DNA from 3 places in the Bacillus sp. CZDM1 genome. Region 1 is predicted to be linked to each of the others. Evidence: predicted binding sites of a transcription regulator. Region 1 holds the regulator's gene; each other region holds the start of a gene.

The links. Region 1 encodes Rex, which represses fermentation and respiration genes when NADH is low (regulators of the CRP and FNR family bind a similar motif). Its sites were predicted from a motif close to TTGTGAAATATTTCACAA; they were not measured.
Region 2: the regulator Rex is predicted to act here: its motif matches at 3,738-3,755, upstream of ACY3XC_RS17790 (DoxX family membrane protein).
Region 3: the regulator Rex is predicted to act here: its motif matches at 2,282-2,299, upstream of ACY3XC_RS15745 (AtpZ/AtpI family protein).

Annotation. Positions count from the first base shown of each region.
Region 1 covers NZ_JBUESO010000013.1:2,867-10,546, forward strand. Annotated here, with positions in the region: gene tsaD (tRNA (adenosine(37)-N6)-threonylcarbamoyltransferase complex transferase subunit TsaD) at 1-467, shown strand, start outside; gene ACY3XC_RS22995 (Gmad2 immunoglobulin-like domain-containing protein) at 795-1,229, shown strand; gene ACY3XC_RS23000 (ABC-F family ATP-binding cassette domain-containing protein) at 1,272-3,191, opposite strand; gene moaC (cyclic pyranopterin monophosphate synthase MoaC) at 3,379-3,876, shown strand; gene ACY3XC_RS23010 (redox-sensing transcriptional repressor Rex) at 3,909-4,562, shown strand; gene ACY3XC_RS23015 (YhbD family protein) at 4,685-5,308, shown strand; gene ACY3XC_RS23020 (polymer-forming cytoskeletal protein) at 5,320-6,036, shown strand; gene ACY3XC_RS23025 (cytoplasmic protein) at 6,055-6,765, shown strand; gene ACY3XC_RS23030 (YdiK family protein) at 6,812-7,012, opposite strand; gene ACY3XC_RS23035 (lysostaphin resistance A-like protein) at 7,009-7,680, opposite strand, start outside.
Region 2 covers NZ_JBUESO010000007.1:246,839-254,518, reverse strand. Annotated here, with positions in the region: gene ACY3XC_RS17810 (MFS transporter) at 1-964, opposite strand, end outside; gene ACY3XC_RS17805 (sugar kinase) at 945-1,925, opposite strand; gene ACY3XC_RS17800 (sugar phosphate isomerase/epimerase family protein) at 1,922-2,680, opposite strand; gene ACY3XC_RS17795 (hypothetical protein) at 3,064-3,252, opposite strand; gene ACY3XC_RS17790 (DoxX family membrane protein) at 3,832-4,347, shown strand; gene ACY3XC_RS17785 (GGDEF domain-containing protein) at 4,837-5,493, shown strand; gene ACY3XC_RS17780 (DoxX family membrane protein) at 5,759-6,268, shown strand; gene ACY3XC_RS17775 (hypothetical protein) at 6,451-7,308, shown strand; gene ACY3XC_RS17770 (hypothetical protein) at 7,346-7,680, shown strand, end outside.
Region 3 covers NZ_JBUESO010000006.1:154,836-162,515, reverse strand. Annotated here, with positions in the region: gene ACY3XC_RS15750 (S8 family serine peptidase) at 1-2,069, shown strand, start outside; gene ACY3XC_RS15745 (AtpZ/AtpI family protein) at 2,392-2,613, shown strand; gene ACY3XC_RS15740 (ATP synthase subunit I) at 2,621-2,995, shown strand; gene atpB (F0F1 ATP synthase subunit A) at 3,019-3,729, shown strand; gene atpE (F0F1 ATP synthase subunit C) at 3,803-4,015, shown strand; gene ACY3XC_RS15725 (F0F1 ATP synthase subunit B) at 4,176-4,703, shown strand; gene ACY3XC_RS15720 (F0F1 ATP synthase subunit delta) at 4,700-5,236, shown strand; gene atpA (F0F1 ATP synthase subunit alpha) at 5,263-6,771, shown strand; gene atpG (ATP synthase F1 subunit gamma) at 6,889-7,680, shown strand, end outside.

The DNA.
Region 1 (7,680 bases):
TTGACCGGCTGGCTCAAGAAGGCAGTGATACCCTTAAATTGCCTAGAGCTTGGCTGGAAGAAGGTTCATATGATTTTAGCTTTAGCGGATTAAAATCAGCCGTTATTAATACCGTTCATAATGCCGTACAACGTGGTGAAATCATTGCACCAGAGGATCTTGCAGCAAGCTTCCAGGAAAGTGTGATCGAAGTATTGGTGAAAAAGACAGTAAAAGCAACCAAGGAATATAAGGTTGAGCAAGTGCTGCTGGCTGGTGGAGTTGCTGCGAATAAAGGTCTTAGAAAGGCACTCGAAATGGCCTTTTCAGAAAAAGCCGATATTGATTTAGTTATACCGCCTTTAAACTTGTGTACAGATAACGCTGCGATGATTGCTGCGGCAGGAAGCGTTATGTTCGAAAAAGGAATTCGCGCTGACCTTTCATTAAATGCAAATCCAGGGTTAGATATAGAATTATACAATTAGTCCTTCTGAATAAGAAGGACTTTTTTGTGGATAACTTTTTAAAAAAAATTGTGCATTACATGAAGAATGTGGGTAAGTCACCTGTATTATGTGGACAATGTGGATAAGTAGAGCTTTTTCTGTGGATAATGTGGAAAAGCAGGAATAAGGTTGCAGTACTCAGTTCTAATATGTGTATAAAGTTGTGGAAAAAGGATCTTGGGGAAGAAATTTAAGGGTTTTTCACGAATTTTGTCGATTATTAAGTGAAAATGTAGAGCTGTCTCCATAGGGAATTTTTTAATTTCGGCGAATATAGTAGTTAAAAAGTAGAAGAGGGGGATATGGATGAAAAGGAAGTTCTTATTAGGGATTCTCATGGTTCTATTTTTTGGATTAACTGCCTGCAGCTTAGATATTAATATATCAACAGACGATAAAAAGCCTGAGGTAATTGATGATGGAAATGATCAAGAACAGGTAGACAATAAACAGTATCAAAATGAAGTCTTTAAAGAAGTTACACTTTCAAAATCGAATGGCGAGGTAACGGTAAAGGGAAAGGCAAGGGTGTTTGAAGGTGTTTTTCAATATGCTGTAATCTCTGGAACGGAGATATTACAAGAAAATCATTACCAAACAGACGGTGCCCCTGCATGGGGAAGCTTTGAAATAACAATCGACAAGGAGCTTTTGACAAAAGAAGAAGTTTCGTTCGAGCTATTTGTTTATTCCGCAAAGGACGGTTCTAAAACAGACATCTTAACCATTCCACTAAAATAGTAAAAGGGGCTTGGATAGTGTTTATCCAAGCCCCCCTTGTATTTATTCCGCTAGTTCGGCCCATTCTTCCATTAGCTGTTCGAGTTCAGCCTTTGCTTTTTCATTTTTTAAATTGATTTCAAGGACCTTCTCATGGTCCTGAAATATGTCAGGCTCACATAGCTTTTCCTCGTTCTCCTGGATAAGTGCCTCCAGCTCTTCAATACGTAATTCAATTTCCTCTAATTTTCGCTTTCGCTGCCGCTCAAGCTTTTTACTTTCTTTATCCTGTTGATAAGTATTTCTTTCTTGTACTTCAATTTGAGTTTGTTTCTTTGTGCTGCTGGCAAGGTCTAAAGCCTTTAGCTCTTCTTCCTCAAGCTTTTTCTCCAAATAATAGTCATAGTCACCGAGATACGCGTGACTTCCGTGTGCGCTAAGCTCTAATACCTTTGTCGCAATTCTGTTAATAAAGTAGCGGTCATGTGATACAAAAATAATCGTACCTGGGTAGTCGACTAATGCATTCTCGAGGACTTCTTTACTGTCTAGATCAAGATGGTTTGTAGGCTCGTCCAATATTAGAACATTTGCTTTCTCAAGCATTAATTTGGCTAGTGCCAGTCTTGCCTTTTCGCCGCCGCTTAATGTAGAAACAATTTTTAATACATCATCACCTGAAAACAGAAAGTTACCTAGGACAGTCCGTATTTCCTTTTCGCTTTTTAACGGCCATTCATCCCATAGCTCATTTAGAACTCGCTTATTGGAGGTCAATTCTGCCTGCTCCTGGTCGTAGTAACCAATTGCCAGATTTGCCCCGTATTGAATCGTACCGGCTAAGGCCGGAAGTTTTTTTATGATTGTTTTTAGTAGAGTAGATTTACCAATTCCATTTGGGCCAACTAAGGCGATACTTTCACCACGATAAGCACGGAAGGAGATGTTCTCCGATACCTTTTTTCCATCATATCCGACTGCCAGGGTATCTACAAATAGAACATCATTCCCAGTTTGTTTCTCTAGTTCAAAAGAGAAGGTGGCAGACTTCTCGTCTCCTAAGGGACGGTCCATTAATTCCATTTTCTCCAACTTTTTACGCCGGCTTTGAGCGCGCTTGGTCGTCGATGCACGCGCTAGGTTACGCTGGATAAAATCCTGAAGATCCGAAACTTCCTGCTGCTGCTTTTCATATACTTTTAAATCACGTTCATAATTTGCCGCTTTTTGATCTAGATAGGAGCTATAGTTTCCGATAAATTTTTGAATTTGTCTCCGTGAAACTTCATAAACCTGTGTGACCACTTTATCCAAAAAGTAGCGGTCATGGGACACGATTAAGATGGCCCCGTCATAGCCTTGTAAGTATTGCTCCAGCCACGTAAGTGTATCGATATCGAGATGGTTTGTAGGCTCATCCAAAATTAATATATCGGGCTTCGTTAAAAGGAGTTTCCCTAATGCTAGACGAGTCTTCTGACCGCCGCTTAAGCTGGATATCATTAATGAGTTATTGCGGAAATTTAAACCGTGGAGGATAGAGCGAATATCTGCTTCGTACTGATAGCCTCCCTGTTCTTTAAATCTCACTTGCAGTTCATCATATTCTTTTAAAATTCGGTCGTAGCGGGCACTATCCTCCATAGCGGCAGGATCCGACATCGAAACCTCTAAATGTCGAAGTGTCTTTTCCATACTTCTAAGTGGTTCGAAAACGGTTAGCATTTCATCCCAAATCGACAAGTTTGATTCTAATCCGGTATTCTGTGCTAAATAACCAATGCTTACTCCCTTTGGCTTAATAATTTCTCCGCCATCATGGGACAGGTGCCCGGCTATAATTTTCAATAATGTCGATTTCCCTGCTCCGTTTCGCCCCACAAGTGCAACGCGGTCCCGCGTTTGTAATTCTAGTTTTATATTCGATAAAATTAGGTCTGCACCATAATATTTTGCTAGTTGATTCACTTGTAATAAAATCATTGTTTTTCACCTCAATCACTAAAATAAGTGTACCTTATTCGAAGAAAGTCGGCAATAAAGTGTCTTGGTGTTGGGGAAAATAAGAGAATATCTCTTAAGAAAAAAATGTAAATATTTTATCATTCGCTCAAGGTTTCACAGACAAATTTCGAAAAATATAGTATGATTTTATGGGAGGATACTGTTTATGTCTGAATTTACTCATTTTAACGAAGAAGGAAGAGCGAAAATGGTGGATGTTAGCGATAAGCCAGAAACGGCCCGTACGGCACTAGCTCATTCCAGTATTACGGTCAGTAAAGAAATTTATGATAAAATAACAAATAACGAAATGAAAAAAGGCGATGTTCTTGCTGTGGCTCAAGTGGCTGCAGTAATGGGAGCAAAGAAGACCTGGGATTTGATCCCGATGTGTCACCCGATTCCTTTAACAGGGGTAAATATATCCTTCTCATGGGAAAAGGAACATGATACCGCATATACATTAAATATTGCCGCTGCTGTCAAAACAAAAGGAAATACAGGTGTTGAAATGGAAGCGTTAACAGCTGCTTCCACATGTGCATTAACGGTTTATGACATGTGTAAAGCAGTAGATAAAGGTATGGTTATAGGAAAAACATATTTGGTTGAAAAAACGGGTGGGAAAAACGGAGATTTCCATAGGACGGAACAAGTTAGATAAATGATCAAACTATTTATAGGGGGTGGGAGAATATGAGTAATGAAACAATGAAAATACCACAAGCGACAGCAAAACGGCTGCCCTTATATTATCGATTTTTAAAGAATCTACATTCTTCCGGTAAACAGAGGGTTTCTTCTGCAGAACTAAGTGAGGCAGTGAAGGTGGATTCGGCAACGATTCGCCGGGATTTTTCTTATTTTGGAGCCTTAGGAAAAAAGGGATATGGCTATAATGTCAATTATTTATTAACGTTCTTTCGGAAAACATTAGATCAAGATGAATTAACGAAAGTAGCGTTAATTGGTGTAGGTAATCTTGGCACAGCCTTTTTAAATTATAATTTTTTAAAAAATAATAATACAAGAATTGAATGTGCCTTTGATGTGGATCCGAATAAGATGGGTACAACGATTCGTGATGTACCAGTGTTTCATATGGATGAGCTGGAGAAGGTTTTAAGCAATGATGATGTTCATGTAGCCATTCTGACTGTACCTGCTCCTGTGGCACAAATGATTACCGATAGACTTGTACATTCCAATATTAAGGCAATCCTGAATTTTACTCCTGCCAGACTGAATGTGCCGCCATCGATTCGCGTGCATCATATTGACTTGGCTGTCGAATTACAATCACTTATTTACTTCCTGAAGCACTACCCAACAGAGGAAACAGAAGAATAAGAGTAAAGACCTTTTCACGTATATAGTGAGAAGGTCTTTTTTTGTCGGATAAAAATATAGATGGAAACTTTACAAACGTAACAGTGTTATGTTACATTCGTTCTATGAAAGGGGTTTTCATTATGAGCGAGGAATTAATTTCGAAGAAGGATTTGTTGGATTTAGCCGGAATATCTTATGGGCAATTATATAGATGGAAACGAAAAGACCTTATACCTGAGGATTGGTTTATTAGAAAATCAACCTTTACAGGTCAAGAAACATTCTTTCCGAAAGTTAAGATCTTAGAACGAATTAATAAAATTCAACTTATGAAAGAAAACCTTTCTTTAGATGAACTAGCTGATATGTTTTCACCGAATATGGCTGATTTGCAGCTGGAGAAAGATGAATTAGTAAAGCGTAACATTGTTTCAAATACAGTGCTTGATTATTATTTAGAAATAGAAAAGGGCGGTCCTGCGTTTAATTTTTCACGAATCCTTGAAGTGTATGTTTTAGAAAAGCTGCTTCAATCAGGTGAAATTAATTTGGATGAAGGAAAAATGCTGTTACAGGTTTTACTAGACAATAAGTCAGTGATTAAGCAAAAGAACGCAGAATTGGTGATCACTCGGAAATTAGGTGTTTCATCTTGTCTATTACTTATTAATACAGAGAACTTCCAATTTGAACGGGGCACAAAAATAGTCACCCAGCTATCGCTAATGGCATGTATGGAAGAAATTAAATCGAAATTATTATAAAGGAGAATCAAATGGAGACGAAAAAAAGGGGAGACTTGCTCATAAATGGCTTTGGATCATCAAATGGCGGATCATTCAATACGGTCAGTATAAATGGTAAAGGCAGTGTTACAGGTGATGTGGAATGCTCGGAACTGGATTTTAATGGTTCAGGTTCAGTAACTGGGAACGTTGTTGTGAATCATGCGCGGATTAATGGACACGGAAAGATTAAAGGCAATATGGAGAGTCAGGTTCTAAGAGTTGATGGGACGGCGGGAGTGATAGGAAACCTGATTGTAAAGGAGCTGAAGGTATCAGGCAAAGTGAATGTCGGAGGGAAAATGAAAGGGGATGAAATAAAGATAAGAGGCAGGTTAACGGTGGGAGAAGATTGTGAAGCAGAAACGTTTAAAGCAGAATCACAATTTAGTATCGGCGGCTTGTTAAATGCTGATTTAGTGGATATCACTATTTTTGCTGATTGCCATGCAAAAGAGATTGGCGGTCAAACCATCCTAATAAAGCAAAAAAACTCACTTTTAGGCTTTTTTAAACCTTTTGTACGTACCCAATTGAAAACGGAATGTATTGAAGGGGATAAAATTGAGATTGAAAACACCAAGGCTGGGATTGTCCGTGGTAAAAATGTAGTAGTTGGAGCTAATTGCGAAATTGATGTGGTTGAATACTCGGGTGAATTTACAATGGATAAAAATTCGATTGTGAAGGACATCAGAAAAATATAGGTGAAGGGTGGAAGAGAAATGGAAAAAGGTCATAACCTAACGATTAATGGATCCGGGAATTACTCCGGGGGCCAATACGACAAAATTAGCATTAGGGGAGATGCCACGCTTGCTTCTGATGTAGAATGTTCTGCTTTCAATATCTTTGGAACGAGTGAAGCTTTGGAAAGTGTGAAAACAAAGTCTGTAAAGGTCTTTGGTGAGGCAGAAGTAAAGGGAAATTTGGAGTCAGAGGAAATGCTGATTATGGGGACTATGACAGTCGGCGGCAGGGCGGATTTGAAGAAAATGAAAATACTCGGAACTCTTGATGTTGGTGATAATTTAACAGGTGATGAAGCCAATATTAAAGGAATGATATCTGTAGGCGGCGACGTTGAATATGAGACCTTTGATTCATCAGGAGGCTTTGAAATTAAAGGTTTGCTTAATGCAGATAAAATAAACATATCGTTACGGTTTGGGCAGAGTTTTGCAGAAGAAATTGGCGGAGGGGTGATTACGGTTAAGAAGAAGAGTAACACCCTCCTGCCATTTGGAAAAGAAACGGGGATGCTTATTGCCAAGGTTATTGAAGGGGATATCGTTTCCTTAGAAAATACAAGAGCAGATATCGTTCGCGGAAAAAGTGTGAAAATCGGAGCAGGCTGCCAAATTGGAACCGTTGAATATTCAACCGAACTGACACAGGATAAAAATTCAACGATAAAAACGAAGACAAAGCTATAGTTAAAAGGTCTTTTCACATTCAGTGAGAAGACCTTTTAACTTACACTTATTTTTTAATTTGTTTTTTATATTTATTGTAAAAGAAAATGATTCTTAAACCAGATCCGAAGTCAAAGGTGGCAAGGATAACGAGCAGATAGCTGAAAAACCCCCAACCGTTTTGTGCGACATCTTCGACTGCAAAATAGGTAAATAAACAACCAAGCACAACATAAATAATTCCGGAAAACATAGGTGAACGTTTCATAGAAAGCCTCCGATAAAGTTTTGAATGGTTTCTGCCTTACGCATGAATTCAGTAATCTCATCTTTATAAACCGACTGCATGACGACCACTAATGTATTCATGGCAACATGGGCAAAAATCGGCACAAGGATATGTTTTGTTTTTACATAGAGAAAGGCAAAAGTGAAACCCATAGCTGAATAAAGCAGAATATGGTGCGGCTCCATATGAGCCAAGGCAAAAATGACCGAGCTAATTAGAGCCGATAAAAAAAAGTTAAAACGTTTATAAAGAGTACCGAAAATAATCTTCCGAAAGACAATCTCCTCTAATATCGGCCCGATAACAGAGCTGACTAAAATGGCTAGAGGAAAGGATTCAATAATATTTAGAATTTGCTGGGTGTTTTCAGATCCCATATCAACCCCAATAAGCTGTTCAATATTGGCAGCGAGGGCTTGGGCAAATAAGGCTAGGAAGACACCCATTACTGCCCAGGCAGCAGAATAGCTAATGGACCTGCCTCTTTCATTCAGCGCAGGTTTCTTCATTTCTGTTCGTAATAGGAAAAGAATCATCACGAGTGCCAGGGTAAAGCTGAAAATTAACCAGTAGGGGACAACCAGTCTTTGATCCATCCCTAAATATCCAAATAGAAACATCAGCCCAGGAATGCCAACCAGGCTCGA
Region 2 (7,680 bases), on a different contig from region 1:
AATGCTGCGTTCCAATTGCATAAGAAGCATAGAATGCGATTGCGCCAATTAATAGGAAAGGCCAAACAAAAGCACTGCGATTCATCATTTTATCAGAGAAATAAGAAGCTGTTAACATCAGAACAATCGCTAAAATATAAGGGACGGAAGACAGCCAGCCTGTTGTGACAATATCCATATTTGGCGCTGCTTTAATAATAGAAGGGAGCCACATCACAAATCCATAGACACCAATGCTCCATAGGAAGTATTGAATACTAAGTAAAATAACGGGTTTTGATTTAAAGGCCTCAGCGTAATTTTTAACCGGCTTAATTCCTTCTTGTTCTTTTGCTAATTGTAGTTCAAGGTCAGACTTTTCTTTATCGGTTAACCATTTTGCATCTTTCGGCTTATCATTGACTAACTTCCACCAAATGAATGCCCAAATCACAGCAGGCAGACCTTCAATAATAAACATCCATCTCCAGCCGACAGATTCAACGAGGTAACCAGAAACAATCGACATCCATAATACGGTTGCAGGGTTACCAAGAATTAAGAAGGTATTGGCACGAGAACGTTCTTTTTTCGTAAACCAGTTGCTTAAGAGTACTAGCATGGACGGCATGACAGCACTTTCTACGACACCAAGGGAGAAACGAATCACGAACAGTAATTTCACATTCGTTACCATACCTGTAGCCGTAGCAAGTAAGCCCCAAGCAATCAAGGACCAAAAAATTAGTACCTTGGCACTCTTTTTCTCTGCGTAAGCAGCACCCGGAACTTGGAAAAAGAAATAGCCTAAGAAGAAAAGTGCACCGAGCAGGGAGGAGGTAGCTGCCGTGATATCAAGGTCTTTCGCTAATCCAGAAGCGGCTCCAAACCCGTAATTGGCACGGTCAAGATAGGCAAGGCTGTAAGTAATAAAAGCAATTGGAATCAGATAGAACCATCTTTTTTTAGCTATGGTTTGTTTCATGTTCGTTCACTCCCTGTATATTATTTTCGATATATTTTTCTAACTGTTCCTTGGTTGGATAGCCATCATTGTCACCAGGTGACTGAACAGCCAGCGAACCAATTGCATTTCCTCGTATCACCGCGTCATAAAAGGAGAGACCTTCAAGGAGTCCACTAATTACTCCTACAGCAAAACCATCACCTGCACCAACGGTATCAACGACTTTTTCTACAGGAAATCCGAGTACGGTTCCTTCTTCGGCTGCACTTTTATAATAAGCTCCCGCCGGTCCAAGCTTAATGACCACAAGCTCGACACCCTTGTCTAAGTAAAAGGAAGCGATGTCGCTTGGATTTATGTAACCTGTTAAGATTTCACCCTCAGCCAGCCCTGGTAATACGTAATCAGTTTGGAAGGCCACTTCATTGATTTCTCTTACCATTTCTTCATGTGATGCCCAAAGAGCCGGCCGTAAATTCGGGTCAAAGGACACCTTTCGATTATTTTTTTTCATAAAGGCTAAAGCATGTTTGGCAAAACCACGTGCATCTTCCGAGATTGCTAATGGAATACCCGTCATATGAAGGTGTTTAGCTTCTAGAAAATACTCTTCATTGAAATCGTCTTTATTTAGATGGCTGGCAGCCGATCCTTTACGGAAGTATTGAACCTCCGGATCTCCTTCTAGCACCATCGATTTTAATTGGAATCCAGTTGGGTACTTACTGTCCAACAAAACATGATTGATGTTGACGTTTTCATTTTTAAGACGGTTGATAATGAATTTTCCAAATGCGTCGCTGCCTACTTTACTTGCCCAGCCAGAGCCGAGTCCAAGGCGTGCCAACCCAATTGCCACGTTCGTTTCAGCCCCTGCAAGCTCGCGGGTAAATTGGCTGACTTCGCTTAATGGACCAGGATGATTGGCCATGAACATGGTCATTGCTTCGCCAAATGTTACGATATCTAATTGTTTCATGCTAACGCCTCACTTTCTGTCATCATTTGAATATACTCTTTTGTGCGTAATGTTGGTTCAATCGGGAACTCAAGCGCTTTCACTAGATCGTTAGGAAGGCTGGTCATCACCTTTTCCCAGCTGTGACCAATACCTTTTTGAAGTGGTACAGTTACGAGCTCGCCGTTTTCCTGATTAACCTGTTTTAGATGAAGATAATGAACATATTGCGAAAGTTGAGTTAAAGCTTCGTCTACATCCTGTTTGGAATAGTACCAGTTGCCAGCATCAAACGTCATTTTCACAGGAACGTTCTGCGCGGTGGCGCTTTCAAAAAAGGACTTTAAATTGTTAACATTTCCGCCATATAGAGTCTGGTCGTTCTCAACAAACAAATGAATTTCTGGATGCTGCTTTAAAAAAGAATGGAGGGTGCTAACACTAGATTGTCTTTTATCAAAGTGACCCAGCGAAACTTTAATCCACTTTGCTCCTAGCTTTATTCCTTCTTGAAAAATGGTTGTTAATTCTTGTTCATTTAGCTGATAATTTTCTTTCCACAATTCAATTGGAGCTGAATAGACGGTAAAGAGTTGATGTTGTTCCATTTCTTGCTGCATGCTATCTAATGATGGATCTTGATTTGAAAATAACTCTCTGCGAATTTCAATCCCATATGCGCCAGATTCGGCAATGAGTTTAATAAAGGAAGTTTGCCCTTTCTCTAACACTTCAACTCTATCAAAAGCATTTAAAGGGACAATCACATTTTGCATGGTATGACACCTTCTTTGAAGTAGTAAAATGATAAATTGTTTTAATAAACCGGTTTAGTAAATCGGTTTATGGATATTATATACCAAATGAAAGCGCTCTTGCAACAAAAACTTTTTTGTAAAAAAAAGGACCCGGCCAGTTGCCGAGTCCAAAAAGAAATCTTATAAAAGGGGGTTATGAAAGAGAGAGAAAAAAGTTTGTCCTCTTCACGTATTTATCTTACCCCGTAAGTATGAACAAATTATGAACAAAGGTTTAAGGTTCTATTAATTTACATCATCCCATCAAGCGTTCTGGAGGATACTGCAAGAGTTTGTGGAATGACGTCGTTTTGGATCAGATAAAGGAAGAGACCAGCAAATTTTAAGCTGGTCTCTACCTTTTACATTAGATGTTCAATTTTTTCTTCAAAATATTCATTCATAAGGAAATCGAGGTTGATTTTCAGGCTTACATATTCGGAAGTATTCGGGCCTGTTCGGTTAAATAATTCACTAAGTTTTATTTTTAACTCAACGATGTCCATTAATAGTTTTGTATTTTCAATTTGAATCGATTTGTTTGTTTTCATCATACACCTCGTATGTATTTTTAGTTATGTGGTTTGGAAGGTGAGATGACTTGATTTCCAAGTTCTACGATTTATGATGATAGCATTTTTCCAAAGCCTTTCCGATAGTAACATAGAACATCTTTGCTGTGAACCAGGATTTAAAAAGTAGAAAAATTGAAAAAAGGGTAAATGATTCTGATATATCATGTTGCTGTCAAAGTACTTTTATTTAGACAAGATTTCGGCCATATTAAACTATTCTGTAATAACATCTAAATTTCGACAAATTATTTAATAGATTTAAGGGGAATTTTGCTTACGAACTTTTTGAAGTCATATTGATACGCAGAACAGGAAAGTTTTATAAATAACAAAGGCTGTGTTAAATTAGGCTGTTGATTCCTATGCTAAAAGCTGAAAATGGCTAATCTACAAAGTAAGACATGCGCAAAGTTCCTGCTAATCCAGTGTGTTCAATTTTCCGTCATAACATTTTGGCTATATTGTGAAATTGTTCACATAATCATGTTTTAAATGTTGGAAACGAGTATAGTGTAAGTATAAAGAACAAACAAATATTGAAAGAAGGAATGACAAATGTTTAACAACTTTTTAAGAGAAAATAAAATCTCAGCAGCTATTTTAACCATTATCCGTTTATATCTTGGCTACGCATGGTTCACAGCTGGCTTTCATAAAATTACAGGCGGCTTCGACGCTTCTGGATTCCTAAAAGGAGCGATTGCTAAACCGGTAATGGGTCCTGACGGCAATATGGTTTACGGCTGGTACGTTAACTTTTTAGAAAGCTTTGCATTGCCGAACATTGATGTCTTTAACTTCATCGTTCCTTGGGGCGAAACATTAATCGGTTTAGGACTTATGCTTGGATGTTTAACAACTGCAGCCATGTTCTTTGGTCTAGTAATGAACTTCAGCTTTTTCTTAGCAGGAACAGTTTCTCATAACCCAACTGATATCTTCTTAGGCTTCATCATCTTAACTGCTGGTTACAACGCAGGCAGATACGGTTTAGACCGCTGGGTGGTTCCGTTCATCCGCAAAACAGCTAAGACATACGTTGGCAAAGACAAAGCAAAAGCAGCTGCATAAATAGAGTTACAAAAAGACGATTCGGTAATCTTACCGGGTCGTCTTTTGTATGCTTGGCAGCGCTTCGCTCTAATGGATGAAAGTCCCTAACATGCCGTTGTAGCGGAATTGTATAGCTGACAGGTAGTCTCCTAGAGCTTTTTTACTATTATTATATGATTTTTAGCATAAAAAGGGAAATTTTGGGTGAATAATGCTAAACTATTTATCGACAGAAATTTTTCTAAAAAACGATAAAAGACCTTTGTTACAAAGGGGTTGAGGTCGTTTTAATCAAACGATTAGTTAGGAAGAAACCAGTCGGAGTTTGCCGAATTTTCAACTATTGAAAATATCAATACTAATTTTTCCCAATATTTATAGTAAAATTGTATTGTGATTATTATTGGAAAATGAAAAAGCTTCTATGAGTTTTCCAATCAAGCCTCAGCTTAATACCTTTCTACTGGATTGGTTAAATAGTCTTTTATGTTAAAGGATGTTGATAAAGTGAGATATAAAGGCAGGATCGTAACATTTTTAATAGTTTTCCTAATAAATTTACTATATACAGCTTTTTATTTTATTAGAGATGGTTATGTAGACTGGATTGAGTATGCTGGATATCTAATATTGCTGCCACTTGCTTGGTGGTTTGGCAAGCAATACGATAAAGCAAAGTATTATTCTGACAAGGACCCTTTAACGGGAATTTATAATAGAAGATACGTTGAGTCCGCATTTACTACTATTAAATCTAGGATAGAACAAAATGGCCAGAGTGGTGCTGTTCTACTTCTCGACGTAAATGACTTTAAATTGGTCAATGATCATTTGGGACATAAATTGGGAGATGAATATTTAATTCTTATTACCAATCAATTAAAGAGAAGTGTAAGGAAAACGGATATCGTAGCCCGTTGGGGGGGAGATGAATTCCTCATTCTAGCACCTGAGGTTCGAAGAAAAGAAGAGTTGGAAAAAATGCTGGAGCGAATCCATCAAAATTTGAGACAGCTGTCATTCCATGATGTAAAAATAAGTGTTTCAATTGGCCCAGCCCTCTACCCTAAGCATGGAAAGGATCTTGATGACCTATTAAAAGTGGCTGATAAAAATATGTATCAAATAAAATCACAGAAAAAGCTAAGAGACACACTGGGCTAGCTAGTGTCTTTTAGCTTTTTTTGATAATTGGTTCGAATACTGGCGGATGGCGGAGAATACTGGCGGATGGCGAGAAACACTGGCGGATGGCAAGGAAATACTGGCGGATAGCGAGGAATAGTACTCGCTTTTTAGCGCTGTTCAAAATTCTGTCATATCATTTTGAACACATTGTGAAATTGTTCACATAACCATGTTTTAAACGTTGGAAACGAGTATAGTGTAAGTATAAAGAACAAACAAATATTGAAAGGCGGAATGACAAATGTTTAACCACTTTTTAAGAGAAAATAAAATCTCAGCAGCTATTTTAACCATTATCCGTTTATACCTTGGCTATGCTTGGTTCACAGCTGGCTTTCATAAAATTACAGGCGGCTTCGACGCTTCTGGATTCCTAAAAGGAGCGATTGCTAAACCGGTAATGGGTCCTGACGGCAATATGGTTTACGGCTGGTACGTGAACTTTTTAGAAAGCTTTGCATTGCCGAACATTGATGTCTTTAACTTCATCGTTCCTTGGGGCGAAACATTAATCGGTTTAGGACTTATGCTTGGATGTTTAACAACTGCAGCCATGTTCTTTGGTCTAGTAATGAACTTCAGCTTTTTCTTAGCAGGAACAGTTTCTCATAACCCAACTGATATCTTCTTAGGCTTCATCATCTTAACTGCTGGTTACAACGCAGGCAGATACGGACTAGACCGCTGGGTAGTACCATTCATTCGTAAAACAACAAAGACTTATACTGAAAAAAATAAAGCAGCAGCCTAACTAGTAGGTACAAAGAGATGATTCGTTCCCCCCGAATCGTCTTTTTTTTATATTAAAAATTACCCATACTGTTAAAAGGATTTGGGTGAAAAGAATCGATTTTAAGAATAGACGACAAAAAACGAAGATTTTGCTCGAATTTTGTCCGTGAACATTACGATTCTTTGAAGGGGGGTGAAATCGTGCACTTCCGCCAATTTCTTATATCAGCTTTAATGGTTGGTGCGGTAATGCTTTTTCCAGACAATGCTTTTGCTGAGAAGAATGAACTTCGTCCTCAAAAGGGACAAGCTCAGGCTTCAATACCTGAACAGGCTTCAATATCACTATCAGAACCAGCATCAGTACCAGAGCCTGCAACAATATCTGTACCAGCAAATGCCGAAGAGGACCAATCGCTGAACAAGACGATTCCTGAACATGCTCGTGAAAACCAAGCACAAGCAAAACAGCTCCCAGCCCAAAATACTCAAATTCAGGATGCGTTGGAAAAAGGTTTGCCAGAGCAGGCAAAGGGAAACGCGAAGTCGGTGGTAAAGAAGGCTGAGAAGGTTGTTCCGGGCAATGTCCCCGAACATAGCGAGGCTGTCCAGGCAAATCATACAGTAGAAAAGTTGAATCCTAAAAAATCTATCCAAGATACTGATAGTGAAGGTAAAGTCGAAAAAGTAAAACCAGAAAAGGTAGATACTATTGTCGACTTGCAAGATGAAGACTTAGACATAACAAAATCAGGATCCGTTGTGCAGGAGCCACAGAATGATCCTGCCAGCAAGGAAGAGATACCTAAGGTAAACCAAGCACTGAATCAAACACAGAGAAGCAACGGTTCAGGGGGTCAATCAAATGATCGGGTCAATCACGGGATAAATAATTTAAGCTTTTTGGATAAATGGTTTGAATGGAATCACTACTTTGAAATCAAACTTGCCCAGCCATACCTTACCCGGCAAGCCTTGATAAATACTCAATGGGTGAATGCTCCGCCATCGCCGCCGCCGCAGGCAGCTCCTTTATTAACCAATGTCACCCGCAGCTAAAAGCCACGGATCATGATAATAAAAGGAGCGAATTAAAATGAAACATTACTTAAACTCTAATAAAGTTGCTAAATCTTTTGTACTTGCAGGAGCATTATCGTTTGGAATTTTTGCTGGAGGTCAGTTTACGGAAGCAGCAGGCCCAGATCACACTAAAGCTGAAAAAACTGTTCAAGTGAAACAATCCAATAACGGAAAGGTTAATGTGAAGGTAAAACCAGTTGTTCCGGCTGCACCAGCAGTACAGGCGAAAGAGGAAGTAAGCGTACAAGTACAGCCTAAAGAAGAAAAGGCTAGTAAGTCACAGGCGAGCGTCCATGCAAGCGAAAATGCAAAATTGCATGCAGCCCCAAATTCAGCTGTTCTTGGAAA
Region 3 (7,680 bases), on a different contig from region 1:
CACAATCTCCTCAGGATATCCTACAACTTATAAAACCCTTCAAAGACATTCACCTCAGGCATGTTTTTACAGAGGCGATTTATGGATTTTCGGTGGAAGGGAATCCTGAATCGATTGAGAAATTGGCGGCACAAAATAGCAAGCAAATCATTAGCATTTCGCCGGTGAACCAGTACAAGGTGCAGGCTGAGGAAAGCGTCAAGATTATTGGCGGTGAGGAGATTCGCGGCCTTTTTGATAAAAAGAATCGCCGGCTAACTGGTAAAGGAATCACAGTCGGAGTCATCGATACGGGTGTAGATTACACACATCCTGACCTGAGAAGAAATTATGCGGGCGGCCGGGATCTCGTTGATAATGATTCGGATCCAATGGAAACGAAAACGCTGGGAAGGGCGACGGTTCATGGTACCCATGTCGCTGGAATTATTGCTGCGAATGGAAAGTTGAAAGGGGTCGCTCCCGAGGCGAAAATTCTGGCTTACCGTGCGCTTGGTCCAGGGGGCGGGGGGACGACGGAGAATGTGCTTGCGGCCATTGAGCAGGCGATAAAAGACAAAGTCGATATTATGAATCTTTCGCTTGGAAATGATATTAATGGTCCAGACCTGCCCATCTCGCTTGCTTTGAATAGAGCGGTGGAGAGGGGGATTGTCGCCATCGCGGCATCTGGTAATTCGGGCCCGAATATCTGGACCGTTGGCTCACCGGGAACGGCATCAAAGGCGATATCAGTCGGGGCCTCGACCCCTACCTTAGAAGTCCCTCATATTCTAATAGAAGGAATCCGGGATAAAATCAAGATTCAGCCACTGGCGGGTTCGAGTAATTGGGCCATTGACCGGTCCCTTCCAATTGTAGATGGCGGGCTCGGAACGAAGGAAGAATTAAAGGACGTCATGGGAAAAATAGTTCTCATTAAGAGAGGGACATTAACTTTTACTGAAAAAGCAAATAACGCCCGAGAGGCAGGGGCTAAGGCTGTTATTATTTATAATAACTTGAGCGGCGGTTTTATGGGGAATCTGGAGGCACCGAATGATATTCCGGTTGGCTCCGTCACTAAGAAAGAGGGGGAGCTTTTAAAAAGCAAAACCAACACCCTTGCAAAAATCTATGTGACCGAGGAAAAGGACTTACTGGCGGACTTTAGCTCGAGGGGGCCGGTTACGGACACTTGGGAGGTCAAGCCGGATATTGTTGCACCAGGTGTGGCGATCAACTCGACGATTCCCGGCGGTTATCTTTCTCTCCAGGGAACGAGTATGGCGGCACCTCATGTAGCGGGGGCATGCGCGCTCATAAAACAGGCACATCCAGAGTGGAGCCCAGATCAAATTAAAGCTGCCTTAATGAATACCGCCAAACCGTTAGTGAAAAACGGTAAACCTTACCGGACGTATGAGCAGGGGGCAGGAAGAATTCAGGTGAATGAAGCTGTTAAAGCCACCTCACTTGTCAGTCCAAGTTCACTGCGATTTGGCAAATATGAAAGTGAGGGGGATACCCACAAAGCCTTTTTGCATGTTGAGAATAAAAGTGAGAAACCGGTGCGCTATACCTTCGACATACCCAAGCGGGAGGATGGTCTAGAATGGCACTTCCCACTGGCGTTTACACTGCAGCCAGGAGAATCTCGAGATGCTAAGCTTGAGTTAAAAGTGAATCCTGTTGAGTTGAAGGGGAAGATACATGATGGTTATTTAACCATTCAAGCCGGTTCCAATTCTATTCAAATTCCCTATATCTATGTGCTTGAGGAACCGAATTATCCAAGGGTGATGGGATTTGATTTTAAGGATGGCGACCAACCGGGAACGTATCGTTATGAAGTCTACTTGCCGGGCGGGGCAGAGGAGTTTGGAATCGCGCTTTTCAATCCGGATGATTTCCGATTCGTTGGCTTTTTAGACAGCAACCAAAATGTAAAGAAGGGATTGGTCAGCAAGGTGATCACGGCGGAGAACCTCCCGCCCGAAGGAACCTATCTTGCTAAGGTGTTTGCAAAGAAGGCAGGGAAGGAGGATTTTATCGAAACCATGCTCGTCATTGGAGCGGCGGTGAGATAAATGGGACTGGGGTGGTGTATCCGCCACTCCAATTCAATTTGTTCACAAAATGGTCACATTTACAGCATCAATATAAGGGTGGTTTACACTACAATGTTAGTGTTAACTAAAACTTCCAGTTGGAAGAAATTACGCAGAATAGTTTGTGGGTAATTTCACGTAAATCCATTGACTTTGCAGAATCGCTATTGTATGCTAACAAAGGATGTAAAATGAGAGGGTTTTCACATATTTCGACAGAATCCTCAGAATTCTACAGAACTTCCTTTTGTACATAACCTCGTTTTTTGATGTATTCTCTAAAGGTGAGGATGCGATAAGTATGCGTAATGAAAACCGCAATCCGTTCAAAGCATATGCCCTAATGTCCGCCATTCTTGCAGCTCTTGTGGGATCTATTCTTATCGGTATTTTTGCAGGTAGATGGCTGGATGAGCAGTGGGGTACCGAACCAATTTTCTTAATAGTTGGATTGTTTATGGGTTTAGCGGCCGGTATTTACTCGATGCTTGTTACAATTCGCAAGTTCAATTCAGGAGATTAAACCAACCATGCCAGAATTCCAAACAATGTTTGTCCGACAGCGGAAGTGGATGTTTTTTTTATTGTCTTTTTATGTGCTTGGTTGGGGGTTCACTGCGCATCAATCAATCTTTCTTGGATTGATTCTTGGGACAAGTTTGAGCCTCTTTAATTTGTGGTTGATGGCTCGAAAAATCGACAAATTTGGTCAAGCAGCAGCAGAAGGAAGGCAAGTTCGTTCACTTGGCTCATTTTCACGAATGGCAACCGCTGCCCTAGCGATTGTCATCACTTTGAGGTATCCTGAGCAATTCCACCTCATTAGTGTGGTTATAGGATTAATGACATCCTACATTGTCATTATGATAGATTTTTTTATCCACAATTTCTATTCAGATAAATAGCGGGGGAAGCGAGGTGAATACTGTTGCATCACGAAGCTCCAATAGTTACGTTTCTTGGGCTCCAATTTAATCTGGCAAACATTTTGATGATTACAATAGCAAGTGCAATTGTCTTTTTGTTAGCCGTCCTATCTACTCGAAGACTGGCCATGAAACCGACCGGAATGCAAAACTTTATGGAATGGGTCATGGATTTTGTTAAAAACATTATTAACAGTACGATGGATTGGAAAGATGGCGGACGATTTCATATTCTCGGAATCACCATCATCATGTATATCTTTGTAGCAAATATGCTGGGGCTGCCATTCTCAATTACGGTGGACGGAGTCCTTTGGTGGAAATCACCAACAGCAGATCCGGCTGTAACTTTGACATTAGCCACATTGATAGTGGGATTATCTCACTTCTACGGTGTCAAGATGAGGGGTGCCGGAGCATATGGAAGGGAATTCTTTAAACCGTTCTGGTTCATGTTCCCGATTAAAATTATTGAAGAGTTTGCAAATACTCTGACTCTCGGTCTCCGACTTTACGGAAACATTTATGCGGGGGAAATTTTATTAAGCTTACTCGCAGCTGGTTTAGCAACCGGTGTGGGCGGAACAATCGCCGCTGCACTCCCAATGCTGGTATGGCAAGGCTTCTCAGTCTTTGTCGGTGCCATCCAATCATTTATTTTCTGTATGTTAACAATGGTGTACTTAGCTCACAAAGTGAGCAGTGACCATTAAGATAAACCGTTCTTATCATAAGAACACAAAATAATAATTTATTTTTTTATACATTAAAGGAGGAAATTTTCAAATGGGTCTTTTAGCAGCAGCAATCGCAATTGGTTTAGCAGCACTAGGTGCTGGTATCGGTAACGGTCTTATCGTATCAAAAACAGTAGAAGGTATCGCTCGTCAACCAGAAGCTCGTGGTATGCTTCAAACTACAATGTTCATCGGGGTTGCGTTAGTTGAGGCGATTCCTATCATCGCGGTTGTTATCGCGTTCATGGTTCAAGGTCAATAATCGAACGCTAAACGCGTTTCAGTAGATGGCGAAGATCATTCGTGAGAACCTTCGCCATTCGTTTATGTTCATTACTGTTCATAGACGATTGATTTCGACAATTATTTCGACTGATATATAAGTTGTTTTAAGGAAAGACCTTGAAAGGAGTGAACCGCGGGTGTTAACAAATAGTTTTGTATTAGGAGCTGCAGCAGCCCATTCTGGTGTGAACTGGGGAGATATTATTTTCCAGCTTGTTATGTTCATCATCTTAATGGTATTGCTGAAGAAATTCGCTTGGGGCCCATTAATGGGCATCATGAAACAGCGTGAAGATCATGTTGCTGGTGAAATTTCAGCGGCTGAACAAAGTCGCGTTGAAGCAAAGAAACTATTAGAAGAGCAACGTTCTCTTTTAAAAGAAGCTCGTTCAGAAGCGCAAGTTTTAATTGAAAGTGCGAAAAAGCAGGGCGATATTCAGCGTGATGAAATCATTGCTGTTGCACGTACTGAAGCTGATCGTATTAAAGAATCTGCGAAGCTTGAAATCGAGCAGCAGAAAGAAAAAGCGGTTGCCGCTATTCGTGAACAAGTTGCTTCCTTGTCTGTATTAATTGCTTCAAAAGTTATTGAAAAAGAATTGAATGCAGCAGACCAAGATAAACTTATTAACGAATATATTCAAGAGGCAGGAGATAAGCGATGAGCAACTCCATGGTAGCAAAACGCTACGCGTTGGCTCTTTTTCAAATCGCAAAAGAACAACAGCTTCTTGAAGTAATAGAAGAAGAACTTCGTGTGGTAAAGGAAGTTTTTGTTTACAATACCGATTTAAAAGCAGTTTTGAAGTCTTCAAAGCTTACATTAGATAAGAAGAAAGAGATTTTAACAAATGCTTTTTCAACGGTTAATCCATATGTACTGAATACACTAATGATTTTGATCGACCGCCATCGCGAAGACGAGATCATTGAAGCAGCAAACCAATTCTTTGAGCTGGCAAATGAAGAAAAGGGAATTGCGGATGCTGAAGTTTACAGCACACGTGAGCTTTCAGAAGCAGAACGTGAAGCAATCTCTGCAACATTTGGAGCAAAGGTTGGCAAGAAGTCACTTAGAATTGAAAATATCGTGGATTCCGAATTGCTCGGCGGCGTTAAGCTCCGAATCGGAAACCGTATATACGACGGTTCTTTGCGCGGGAAGCTAGACCGTTTAGAACGTAAATTGTTAAGCTAAGATTCGAAAGAATAGGGGTGAAACTCATGAGCATCAAAGCTGAAGAAATTAGTGCCCTGATAAAAAAGCAAATTGAAAACTATCAGGCTGAAATTCAAGTGAGTGATGTTGGTACTGTTATCTCCGTAGGTGATGGTATCGCACGTGTTCATGGCCTCGACAATGTCATGGCTGGAGAACTTGTTGAATTTTCAAACGGCGTTATGGGTATGGCTCAAAACCTTGAAGCCAATAACGTTGGTATTATCATTCTTGGACCTTTCACAGAAATTAAAGAAGGTGACGAGGTTCGTCGTACAGGACGCATCATGGAGGTTCCAGTAGGTGAGGAACTAATTGGTCGTGTTGTTAACTCTTTAGGACAGCCAGTTGATGGTATGGGTCCAATCAATACTACAAAAACTCGCCCTGTTGAAGCAGTTGCTTCAGGCGTTATGGCTCGTAAATCCGTTCATGAGCCATTACAAACAGGTATTAAAGCGATTGACGCGCTAGTTCCAATCGGCCGCGGACAGCGTGAGTTAATTATCGGAGACCGTCAAACAGGTAAAACATCTGTTGCGATCGATACAATCCTGAACCAAAAAGGTCAAAACATGATCTGTATCTACGTTGCAATCGGACAAAAGGAATCAACGGTACGTGGTGCGGTTGAAACGCTTCGTAAGTTTGGTGCGTTAGACTATACAATCGTTGTAACGGCATCTGCGTCACAACCAGCTCCATTGTTATTCTTAGCTCCTTATGCGGGCGTTTCAATGGCGGAAGAATTTATGTATGCTGGCAAGCACGTATTAATCGTATATGATGATTTATCTAAACAAGCGGCTGCATACCGTGAGCTTTCCCTATTACTTCGCCGTCCTCCAGGTCGTGAAGCATATCCAGGGGATGTATTCTACTTGCACTCCCGTTTATTAGAGCGTGCAGCTAAATTGAACGACACACTAGGTGCTGGTTCAATCACTGCATTGCCATTTATCGAAACACAAGCAGGGGACGTTTCTGCTTATATTCCAACAAACGTTATCTCTATCACAGATGGACAAATTTTCTTACAATCCGATCTATTCTTCTCTGGTGTACGTCCAGCGATCAACGCAGGTCTTTCCGTTTCTCGTGTAGGAGGATCCGCGCAAATCAAGGCGATGAAGAAGGTAGCAGGTACATTGCGTCTTGACCTTGCTTCATACCGTGAGTTAGAAGCATTCGCACAGTTCGGCTCTGACCTTGATAAAGCGACACAAGCGAAGCTTAACCGTGGTGCTCGTACTGTTGAAGTTCTAAAGCAGGATCTTCATAAGCCGCTTTCTGTTGAAAAGCAAGTAGCTATTCTTTATGCATTAACACGCGGATTCTTGGATGATATTCCATTAGAAGATATCCGTCGTTTCGAATCAGAATACCTTAATTGGTTAGACCACAATCGCAAAGACTTGTTAGACCATATTGTGAAGACGAAAGATCTACCTTCCGATGACGATATGGCTGCTGCGCTTAACGCTTTCAAAAAGACGTTCGCAGTTTCCGAATAAGTAGGGTCTGACAATTGAAAATGGGTGTTTAAACAGTGGAAACAGGCACCCAAAACCGTGCCTGTCACCACTGTTTAACCCCCAAACACATTCTTTGAATGAGGGTGGTGAGAACCTATGGCATCATTACGCGATATAAAAAATAGTATTAATTCTACAAAAAAGATGAGTCAGATTACCAAAGCAATGGAGATGACTTCTGCAGCTAAATGGAACCGTGGAGTTATGAATGCAAAGGCATTTGTTCCTTACATGGAAAAAATCCAGGAAGTTACGGTAGCAGTCGCAATGGGCAGTAAAGGGATTAATCATCCTATGCTTCAATCTCGTCCTGTTAAGAAAACGGGTTATATTGTTATGACTTCTGACCGTGGTCTGGCTGGTGCTTTTAACAGTAACGTGATTCGACGTGTGTTTCAAACAATCGAAAACCGTCACAAGTCGAAAGATGAATACTCGATCATTGCAATCGGTCGTGTAGCGCGTGACTTTTTTGTTAAGCGCGGCGTTAATGTCGATCTTGAAATTGTTGGAGTATCGGATCAGCCGAACTTCGAAAGCGTTAAAGATATTACCAGTAGTACGGTAGGTATGTTCTCCGATGGAACCTTCGATGAACTTTACTTATTTTACACTCATTATAAAAGTGCCATTACGCAAGAGGTTATCGAGAAGAAGCTGCTTCCTTTAACGGATATTACAACGACTTCAAAACTGACTTCTTATGAATTTGAGCCATCTGCAGAAGAAATTTTGGACGTTCTCTTGCCTCAATATGCTGAGAGCTTGATTTATGGCGCTCTTTTAGACAGCAAAGCAAGTGAGCATGCAGCCCGGATGACGGCAATGAGAAATGCTACTGATAATGCGAAAGAAATGATCAAGAATTATTCACTTATCTACAACCGT